2 regions of the Lacrimispora xylanolytica genome follow, and region 2 is predicted to be linked to the other one. Evidence: a T-box and tRNA genes for the amino acid it is inferred to sense, from the RefSeq annotation. Region 2 holds a T-box; the other holds one or more tRNA genes.
What was found. A T-box is a leader RNA that pairs with one kind of tRNA and senses whether it is charged. The one in region 2 lies ahead of tyrS (tyrosine--tRNA ligase), so its partner is inferred to be a tRNA-Tyr.
Positions count from the first base shown of each region.

Region 1: it encodes a tRNA-Tyr, which carries the amino acid that the T-box ahead of tyrS (tyrosine--tRNA ligase) is inferred to sense. The anticodon was not compared.

Region 1 covers NZ_CP113524.1:293,388-298,834, forward strand. Annotated here, with positions in the region: gene OW255_RS01440 (glycoside hydrolase family 13 protein) at 105-2,165, shown strand; tRNA gene OW255_RS01445 (tRNA-Tyr) at 2,240-2,321, shown strand; gene nox (H2O-forming NADH oxidase) at 2,409-3,743, opposite strand; tRNA gene OW255_RS01455 (tRNA-Leu) at 4,238-4,323, shown strand; gene OW255_RS01460 (methyl-accepting chemotaxis protein) at 4,615-5,447, shown strand, end outside.
Region 2 covers NZ_CP113524.1:3,689,130-3,694,576, reverse strand. Annotated here, with positions in the region: gene OW255_RS17180 (fibronectin type III domain-containing protein) at 1-1,464, shown strand, start outside; gene OW255_RS17175 (GGDEF domain-containing protein) at 1,636-2,718, shown strand; T-box leader at 2,778-3,032, shown strand; gene tyrS (tyrosine--tRNA ligase) at 3,074-4,297, shown strand; gene OW255_RS17165 (HD-GYP domain-containing protein) at 4,343-5,447, opposite strand, start outside.

The DNA.
Region 1 (5,447 bases), 1.1 Mb from region 2:
TGACCGTTTTTTATTTCATTTTTTAGAGGTTAGGCAGGGTTGTATAATGGGGACCAATCGGATAGAATAGAATTAGAGTTAGGATGAAAGGAAAGAAAGAACGTATGTGCTTTCAGCAAGTTGCTTTAAATAAAGAGGCATTATTTACCGACGAGACTGACAGCTTCCGGTTTCCCTGTGAACCAGAAGAAGGGGACGAAGTAGTTCTTCTCTTCCGGACGGCCTTGAATGATATTGATTGGGTCTATTATATAGAAGCCGGCAGTGAACAACCAACTGCCATGAAAAGAACCAGCTCTGATGAAATGTTCGATTATTATGAGCACAGAAAAAAAGCAGGTTGTGATCCCATTCGGTACTGCTTTCAGGTGGTAAAAGGGAATCAGGTCTGTTATTACAGCCGCCTGGGCGTGGAAGATCAGATACCATCTGAGGGCTGGTTTTTAATGGTACCGGGCTTCTCCACACCAGACTGGGCAAAGGGGGCCGTCATGTATCAGATTTTTGTTGACCGCTTCTGCAATGGAGATCCAGCCAATGATGTGGTAGATGACGAATATGTGTACTTAAAAAGGAAGGTTACCGGTATCAGGGACTGGAATAAGTATCCCGATCAGTTTGATGTATGCAGCTTTTATGGTGGAGATTTGCAGGGGGTATGGGATAAGCTTGACTATCTGGAAAATCTGGGTGTGGAAGTAATTTATCTAAATCCCATTTTTGTATCGCCCTCCAATCATAAATACGATTGTCAGGATTATGACCATATTGATCCCCATTACGGTGTCATAGCCATGGATGGGGGAGCGGTTTTAGATTCTGAAGCCACCAGCAACCAGAATGCCACCAAATACATGATACGTACCACGGCAGAGGAAAACCTAAAAGAGAGCAATGATTTCTTCTCCAGGTTTATAAAAGAAGTACACAAAAGGGGAATGAAGGTCATACTGGACGGTGTGTTTAACCACTGCGGTTCTTTCCACAAATGGCTGGATGGAGAACGGATTTATGAGCTTTCAGGAAATTATGAGCCAGGAGCCTATGTCTCAAAAGAAAGCCCTTATCATTCCTTTTTTAATTTCCAGGATGAGAACTGGCCTTATAACGGCTCTTATGATGGCTGGTGGGGTCATGCGACACTTCCAAAGCTTAACTATGAAGGCTCTGATACTCTTTACCAGTATATCCTTAACATAGCTGCCAAATGGGTTTCTAAGCCATACAATGCCGACGGCTGGCGCCTTGACGTAGCTGCTGACTTAGGGCAAAGCAGTCAATTCAATCACAGCTTCTGGAAGGATTTCAGAAAGACAGTGAAGGCAGCCAATCAAGATGCCATCATACTTGCGGAGCATTATGGTGACCCTTCAGAATGGTTAAAAGGTGACGAATGGGATACGGTGATGAATTACGATGCCTTTATGGAGCCGGTCTCCTGGTTTCTCACTGGTATGGAAAAACATAGTGATGAAAAGGATGAAAAGCTCTTTGGAGACGGAGCAGCCTTTTTTAAGGCCATGAACCACCATATGAGCCGTATGATGGCGGGATCATTGTTCACTGCCATGAACCAGCTTTCCAATCATGATCATTCCCGTTTCCTTACAAGAACCAATAAAAAAATAGGCCGTACGGCTACAGAAGGACCGGAGGGAGCTTCCGATGGAATCAGCTACGGCATATTTCGTCAGGGTGTGATGCTCCAGATGACCTGGCCCGGTGCTCCCGCCATCTATTATGGGGATGAGGCCGGTGTTTGCGGCTGGACAGATCCAGACAATCGTCGAACCTACCCCTGGGGAAATGAAAACATGGAACTGATAGAATTCCACCGGTATATGACTGATCTTCACCGGTCCATCAAAGCGCTCCGCATTGGCTCCTTAAAGCAGCTTTTAGCAGGAGACCATCTCATTGCATACGGTCGCTTTACAGGAGACAGTATCTGCGCCGTTGCAGTAAACAGCCATGAAAATGAGCAGGAAGTCCACATACCGGTCTGGCAGCTTGGATTAAAGAGCGGCGAGACCATGTCCCGGGTCATGCTGACTTATGAGAGTGGCTATAATGTAGGTAAGCTCTCATACTCGGTGATAGAGGGGAATGTGAAGGTTTTATTGCCCCCTGTAAGCTCTGTGCTACTAGTTGGCAACAGGGACTAGCATAATTTTTTATAAAAACTGCTTGATTTTTTTGGGACAACATGTTAGAATAATAATCGCTTGTTAAAAGCTATGGGTGGGTTCCCGAGCGGCCAAAGGGGGCAGACTGTAAATCTGTTGTCGACGACTTCGAAGGTTCGAATCCTTCTCCACCCAGTTATTATTAAGAAAGAAGCCGGTATGATAATCATCATACCGGCTTCTTTGTGCTTACTTTTTATTTGTCTCAGTGACAGGCAGCTGTTATTCTGCCATCAAAGCCGCCATGGTGAAATAATTATATGGCTTGTTAAAGTGAGGCAGGAAGAAGATGTCTGTCAGCTTTAAGCGGTCAATGGTAACCTGTTCCTGAATGGCAAGAGAGAACATATGGATTGCCATGGAAATATCGTATTCAGAACACATCTGCGCTCCTAAGATGATTCTGGTCTTTCTGTCATATACGATACGGATTTTTACCTTATAATTATCATGCTGGATAAATGCAGGCTTCTGGGTGTCTTCGTAATCGGTAGCAACCGCGTCATAGCCCAATTTCTTTGCTTTTTCCAGTGTAATTCCGGTTGAGACCATCTTAAGATCCCAAATACAGATACCATTTGAACCCTGAACTCCAATGGATTTCAGTGGAGTTCCACAGGCATTATGAGCCGCTACGATTCCGGAACGCACTGCGTTGGTAGCCAGGGCAATATAGTTGGTCTTTTGAATGGAATTATCATAAATGGTCGCACAGTCACCAATGGCATAGACGTCCGGCTGACTGGTCTGCTGATGTTCATTTACCAGATAAGCCCCGTTCTTAAACAGCTCCAGGACGTCTTTTCCCAGCTGGCTGTTGGGCTTAAAGCCGATTCCAAGCACCACCATATCGGCTGGATACTCATGTTTGTCAGTGACGATCTTCTCCACCTTGCCGGTACCCTTAATGCTTGTAACGGTTTCCTCGTAAGCCAGCTTAATTCCATGGCTTTCTAAGTTCTTAGACATGATATCCGTAAATTCCTGATCATAATATCCGGACAGACAGGTGCTTGCAGTATCAATGAGAGTTACTTTCTTTCCAATACGATTAAAGGCCTCTGCCAGCTCCACGCCGATGTAGCCTGCGCCGACTACGACTACATTGCGGATCATGTTTTCGTGAAGCTTATCAATTACTTCTTTTGCGTTCTGATATAATTTTACGTACTGAACATTTTTTAAATCGGTCCCTTCAATGGTTGGAGTGACAGGAAGAGATCCGGTAGCAAGAATAAGTTTATCATAGGGAGTCTGATAGCTCTGGCCGTCTTTTCCAGTGGCAAATACCAGCTTTTTATCAAAATCAATATGATAGACAATGGTCTCTAAATATACCTTTGCGCCCTTCTGTTCAAAAATCTCCCTGCTGCAGTAAAACAATCCTTCGGAAGACGGAATCTGATTTCCAATCCATAAGGCCATACCGCATCCAAGAAAGCTGATATTGTCATTGGAGTCAAAAATCGTGACTTCCTTGTCCTTGTAGTTATCTAAAATAGTGTTAATTGCCGCAGTTCCAGCATGATTTGCTCCAATTACTACGATACGCTCCATATAATACCTCCTAAGTGGTTCGTTTTTATATAATATTGTACAGGCGAAAAAACAATTTCTCCTTAAGGTGATTCTATCACTAATTTGCCTGGGGTACAATTGCTACTTTATCTTTTTTTTATCAATATTCATTTTTTGAGGCTTGGATTTGTTTTTGTAATAATAAAATAAAGCGCTAGTATTGCTAATAATCATAGGTTACCCAAAGAGTTCCGTTCATAGAAATTATTAATTTGAAAGCAACAGTAAAATGTTTCCAGCAATGATTTTGTTTTCCTGTCTTTTTGCATTGATACGTTTACTGCTGCTGATAATGCCGTAATTCCTTGTTTTTATAGCTTATTTAAACAGCTGTAAAGGAAAATTTAAAATGAGGAGCAAATGCAATATAAAACAGTTGACAAGAAAGGCTTGTTTTTGTATAATCAATATGTTGTTCATCGGTGAGCTTTTTTTGCTTGGTCAAAAGAGGCTGTACCTTGATTACACTAGTTGCCGGCGTGGCGGAACTGGCAGACGCACAGGACTTAAAATCCTGCGGGACTTACCTCCCGTACCGGTTCGATTCCGGTCGCCGGCATTAATTGTGAGAAACCTTGTACTCGATTGAGTACAAGGTTTTTTTGCGCCCTATCTTTATTTACCTGCTTTCTGAATTGATTCAGCATAAAGTTGATGTTGGTAGTTATCATCATCCAGGTGATAACCAGGAGTATGAAGTATGATCTAACTAGGAGATTTGTAAAAGTTGTGTATATTATTGTAAAACATTAGTAAAGTGCATATAGTTATCTGAAAAATATCCGATATATTTACTGAATCTCAAGTTATATCTGAGACAAAGGCATAAATATATATTGGAGGTTTTAGCATGAACAGACACCGCAAGGGGATAAAAAAGGATTTGGTATTATTTACGTTGACCTGTATTGCCTGTATCGTATTTCTGTTGTCTGTAAGTTCTATTTATTTGATCTATGATACCGCTCATCGTTCGCTGGCAAAGAGTCTTAAGGAAACCTCGCAGCTTGTCTCGGAAAAGATTACCCAGCAGCTAAAAGAATACTCTGTCATTGCGGAGTCCATTGGCCTTTATGAAAAGGGGAATCGAGAGCGTGGAGGGAATATTGGTATATTCCTTACCATCTCAAGTTCTCAGTATGGGTTAAATAAGATTGATATCATTTCCGCAGATGGAACGTCCATGGTGAGCGGGAAATCATATAAGGATAATGTTGCCTATGAAAAGGCAAAAGGTGGCGTTCCCTTTCTATCAGACCCTATCGTTGGAAGTGATTCTGCCTCCTTTCAATACGCATATCCCTTTGGAGACCTGGTCATTATGCTGGATATTCCTTATTCCGTGCTGGAAGCCATTATAACCGAAGCTAGACTTGGAGAGACGGGAAGTACCTATATCTTAGACAGTAACGGGACGAAGGTAGCAGCCGATGATATTTCCCTTGTGCTTGAGCGGCAAAACAGCATTGAGGATGGAAAAAAGAATTCGTCAAAGAAGTCTGAGATTGTTTCTCTTGAAACGGACATGATTGGGGGAGGTTCGGGGTTTCGCTTTTATGAGGAGGGAGGAGTCCATAAGATTGGCTCTTATTCCTCCATTAAGGATACCAATGGCTGGTCTGTAAACGTAACGGCTCTTCAGTCTGAATTTATGTCAGGCATCAGGACCTCTGTCATCATGGC
Region 2 (5,447 bases):
GGAAATAAGGACGCAAGAAAAGCTCTGACAGCTCAGGGCGCTGTAAAAGTTACCGGCAGCAGTAAAATCTTTGTGCTTGACGCAGATTATTGGGACGTGACCGGACTTGATGTGGATGGTCAAAAGATCGAAGGAAGCAGAGGAGTTATGATTCACGGAAGCCATAATGTATTAAAGGATTCCCTGATTCATAATACATCAAGTGACGCTGGTCTTACCATAACAAAAAGCAGAGGAAGCAGAAGCTTATGGCCTTCCTACAACCTGGTAGAAAACTGTGAAGCATTTGACAATGTGGACGGTTCCAGAATCAATGCAGACGGATTTGCGTCAAAATCCGGCTCAGGAGATGACAACCGGTTCTTAAACTGTGTTTCTCACGACAATGCAGATGATGGCTGGGATACCTACAACACTCTAGCAGATGGCCCCAACGGAAGAACCATTATAGAAAACTGCGTAGCCTATAACAATGGAAACAATGGATTTAAGCTAGGCGGAGAGGGCCGCGAGGTACCTCATATTTTAAGAAACAGCGTAGCATTCCATAACAACCTGGATGGAATCACAGATAACTTTAATCCGGGAGAATTGACGATTGAAAATAATACATCATTTGATAACGCCCGTTTTAATTATATTATGCGTCCAAGTCCTTATAAAAAGGGAGCTAATGGGGAACTGACAGCTGATGGTACGGTTAGAAATAACGTTTCATTCCGAACTGCAGCATTCAGTGGTTCCTTAAAGAAGGTTTACGACGATAAGATATCTGCAAAGGTGATAGAGAATAATTATCTCTACCAAAACGGAACCAATGCAGTGGGGCAAGAGAACTTTAGATCTTTAAATCCTGCGGATTTATTCTACCGTCAGGATGGAAGAATTCAATTTGGTGATTTCTTACGTCCTGTAAAGGGCAGCAAGATTGATAAAGCAGGTGCCGGAGCAAAACTACCAGGAATCGGTGTGGATACGCCGGATCCAGTGGATCCAGAGCCAGGTGAGAAACCGACTCCTGTAAAACCAGATAGAGACAGGGATTCTGACTCTGACCGGGATTATGGAATCAAGACGTCTTCCAATGAGACAAAGGGAGACTGGGAGATGGATCAGTCCGGCTGGCGTTTGAAAAAAGCAGACGGTACCTATCCAAAGGAGGAATGGGCGAAGGTAAACGGAGCCTGGTACTATTTTGGACAAACGGGATATATGACAACGGGCTGGAATCAGGTTCAGGGTGTCTGGTACTATATGGAGACCAGCGGAGCCATGAAAACAGACTGGGTGTTGACCGAAGGAAAATGGTACTACATGAATCTGGATGGATCTATGGCAACAGGCTGGGTCCTTGTTAATAACAACTGGTATTATTTAAGCCAGAACGGCGAATGTCTGATGAATACAGTCACTCCAGATGGCTACCGGGTGGGTGAAAACGGTGCCTGGATAAAGGCTAAATAAGGAAATGGAATTCCCTTGCTGCTTCATGCAACAGGGGAATTCCTCTTTTATTTAGGGAAATACGGAATAATAAATAAATTTTCATATAAATGAAAGATTATTAAATTGTAAAAGATCGGATTAGGTGCTACGATGGACATATGTATTAATTCTATTGTTCAGGAGGATCCCATGTTTTTGGATGCACTGCAATCATATTATGCCCCTGCCATTGCTCTTTTGGTTTTTGCGGTAATGGTGATTACAGACAAGCTTTTTTCAAAACGAATCAAAAGGCTGTTCCTTTGGGAAGTCGGCCTGATCTTTCTGGTGATAGCAGATACCTGGGCAGATTATTGTTTCAGTGGCTTATCTACGGGAGAGGGGGTTAAGCTTAGAACCTTGACAACGTTTATTCACTTTGCCATAAGTCCCTGCCTGCCCATGATCCTTGTGCTCATCTACGAGACGGAAGATTCCAAACGGTTTCCCAGATGGTTTTATCTTCCTATGGCCATAAATATAGTATTTTCCATTTTAAGCATCTGGATGGGGTTTATTTTTCGTGTAAGCAGAGAAAATATATATACAAGAGGTCCCCTGTTCTTTATTACCTTTGTGGTCTCTGTCTTTTACCTGTTATCTCTTATTTACTGTTCCGCAAGGCAGAGGGGAAAGCCAAACCGCAAGGCGGAGACGGTGTTTTTACTTCTTTTTCTAATTGTGATTGGATTTGCCATCATGGTAGAGATTATGTTTCATTTGCATTTTTTGGTATGGAGTGCTTCGGAGGCATTCGTTATTCTATATTTTCTGCTTATGACGACACAGAAGATCCTGTACGATCCGCTTACCGGCACCTATAACCGGATTGCCTATGAAAAACAGCTGGAGAAAATAAACGGTCATTCAGAATGCACCATGGCGATGATCGATCTTGACAACTTAAAGAATATCAATGATGAATTTGGACATTCCAGCGGAGATGCTGCAATCTGCAGCGTTGCTTCCGCCATATTAAAGACAAAAGGAAAGCACATGTGGCTGTACCGCTTTGGGGGAGATGAATTTGTTCTCTTAAGCAACCGGTTAAATGCAGATGAGATGAAAAAAATCTTAAAAGCTGCCCAGAAGCAGTGTGAAGAGATTCAGGGAATTCGTCCCTGTTTTTCCTATGGTGTGGCGGAATACCGTTTGGGTGACGATCTGAATCATACGATTTTAAATGCTGATTTAGATATGTACCGGCACAAAAAGAACTTAAAGGACATTTGAAGGAAATGCCTTGACAAACCGTGGAAAAAAACATATACTAGTCATTAACTTCATACGCCATAAAAGCGTTGATAAGAACAAGTAGCAGTGCGAAGGACCATACAGAAAGCAGCCGGAAGATGAGAGGCGCATGGGAAACGGATTGTGAATACATCTTTGAGCTTCACACCCAACGGCAATTGCCCAGTAGGCTGTGACGGATTCCCGCACCCGTTAACGTGCTAGAGTATCGAAGCAGGTACTTAAAGAGGTAAGCAGTGTGAGCTGCTTATGAACTTAAGGTGGTAACGCGAGATTTTAACCTCGTCCTTTTGATAGGACGGGGTTTATTTTTATTTAATTAAGGAGAATAGCTATGACGATTTACGAAGAACTGAAAGCCAGGGGATTGATTGCCCAGGTAACCAATGAGGAAGAGATCAGCAAGATGGTCAATGAAGGAAAGGCTGTATTTTACATCGGCTTTGATCCAACGGCTGACAGCCTTCACGTAGGCCATTTTATGGCACTGTGTCTGATGAAGCGTCTTCAGGAGGCAGGCAATAAGCCAATCGCATTGCTGGGAGGCGGAACCGGTATGATCGGTGATCCTTCCGGAAGAAGCGATATGCGCCAGATGATGACCATTGAGACCATTCAGCATAACTGTGACTGCTTTAAAAAACAGATGAGCCGTTTTATTGATTTCTCAGAAGGGAAAGCTCTTATGGTCAACAATGCAGACTGGCTGATGGAGCTTAATTATATTGATATGCTTCGTGAAGTAGGACCTCATTTTTCTGTGAACCGTATGCTTACGGCAGAATGCTACAAGCAGCGTATGGAAAAGGGACTCAGCTTCCTGGAGTTTAACTACATGATCATGCAGAGCTATGACTTCTATGAGCTGTTTAACCGCTATGGCTGTAATATGCAGTTCGGCGGTGATGACCAGTGGAGCAATATGCTTGGCGGTACCGAGCTGATTCGCCGTAAATTAGGCAAGGACGCACATGCCATGACCATTACCCTTCTTTTAAATTCCGAAGGTAAGAAGATGGGTAAGACTCAGTCCGGCGCTGTGTGGCTTGATCCGGAAAAGACATCTCCATTCGATTTCTTCCAGTACTGGAGAAATGTAGCCGATGCCGATGTATTAAAATGCCTCCGCATGCTCACCTTCTTACCCATTGAGCAGATCAATGAGATGGATCACTGGGAAGGAAGCCAGTTAAATCAGGCAAAAGAGATTCTTGCTTATGAGCTGACGAAGCTGGTACATGGAGAAGAGGAAGCGGAAAAATCCTTAAAGAGTGCAAAAGAGCTGTTTGCCGGCGGCAATGCGGCAGATATGCCTGCATGGGAGATGGAAGAAGCTGACTTTGTAGATGGAAGCGTTGATATTCTTACAATCGTACAAAAGTCTGGTCTGGCACCAACCCGTTCCGAGGCAAGACGTAACGTGGAACAGGGCGGCGTAACCGTAGAAGGTGAAGCAGTGACCGATGTAAAGACTCTCTTTACAAAAGAGCAGCTCTCCGGAGAAGGTGTGGTTGTAAAACGTGGAAAAAAGAAATTTGTAAGAGTATTTGTAAAATAAAAGTTGGCCGGTATCAGGAGGCATTCCCTCCGATACCGGCCATTTTTATGGCCATAGGACTGGGGATATCGGCTCCTGAATGGAAAGGGCAAACCGTATTTTGTCATGACCGGATTTCAGCTCTAAGAATTGGTCGTACTCCTTCCAAAGCTTTTCATAAATGTTAAGAACCGGACGGCATCGTATCTTTGTCATATCAAGAATCTGGTCCAGATTCCAGACAGCCATATCTACAATTTCAGAATCCAGATGGCCATCTCGTTTCATATTGATCAGTATGGTCCGTATGCGGTCCTTAGGAAAAGGCTCTTTATAGCTTCTGGTTCCTGTAAGGGCGCTTATGATGTCTGCAACCGCCACAAGTCGCTCCTCTGACGTAAGCTCTTTGGCGGTAAGGCCTTTTGGATATCCTGTCCCGTTTAATTTCTCATGATGGCGCAGGGCGATGCGGACAATGGAATCGTCAATCAGGCCCCCAAAGATTTCTTCGGTATGGTCCACATGCGTTCTCATGATCGTCATGGCTTCTTTGTTTAATTTTCCTGGAGATTCCAAAATATCAACGGGGATTGCAATCTTACCTAAATCATGAAGCAGAGACCCGCATAAGACCAGGTTCAGCTGTTCCTCCGAGAAACCTGCCAGTTGTCCAAGCTCGTAACTGATGCTGGTGGTGGCTATGGTATGAGTCACGGTGTAATGGCTTCGAAAGTCAATAATAAAAACAAGCATCTTTAGATATGCGGTAATTTCATCTCCGGATAAAGGGATCTGGGTTAAAAAATCTGCGTATTCTTTATCCTGTCTCCATTCCTCGTCAAGGGTGCCCTTAAAATCAAGAAGAGATGCAAGCTCTAATATGTGAGGGGCAAATATAGTATCCGTTCCCTGTTCTAAAGCACGAAAGGTATCTTCCCAGGTCATGTGCCCTAAGGACATGGATACATCAATCCGGTCGGCGATATGTATCAGCTGTGCCAGATCCTTTAGCTTATCACTTAGATGATCCTGGTCTTTCAAGTGTTTCCAGCCGATGTGATGAAGAAGCACTGCGGGTGCCAGCTCTTTTAAAGGAGAAAAATAATGGACAAAAAGAAACCCATAGAAGGAATGATTCCATACGTCTTTCGTCTCAAATTGTAGCATCCTT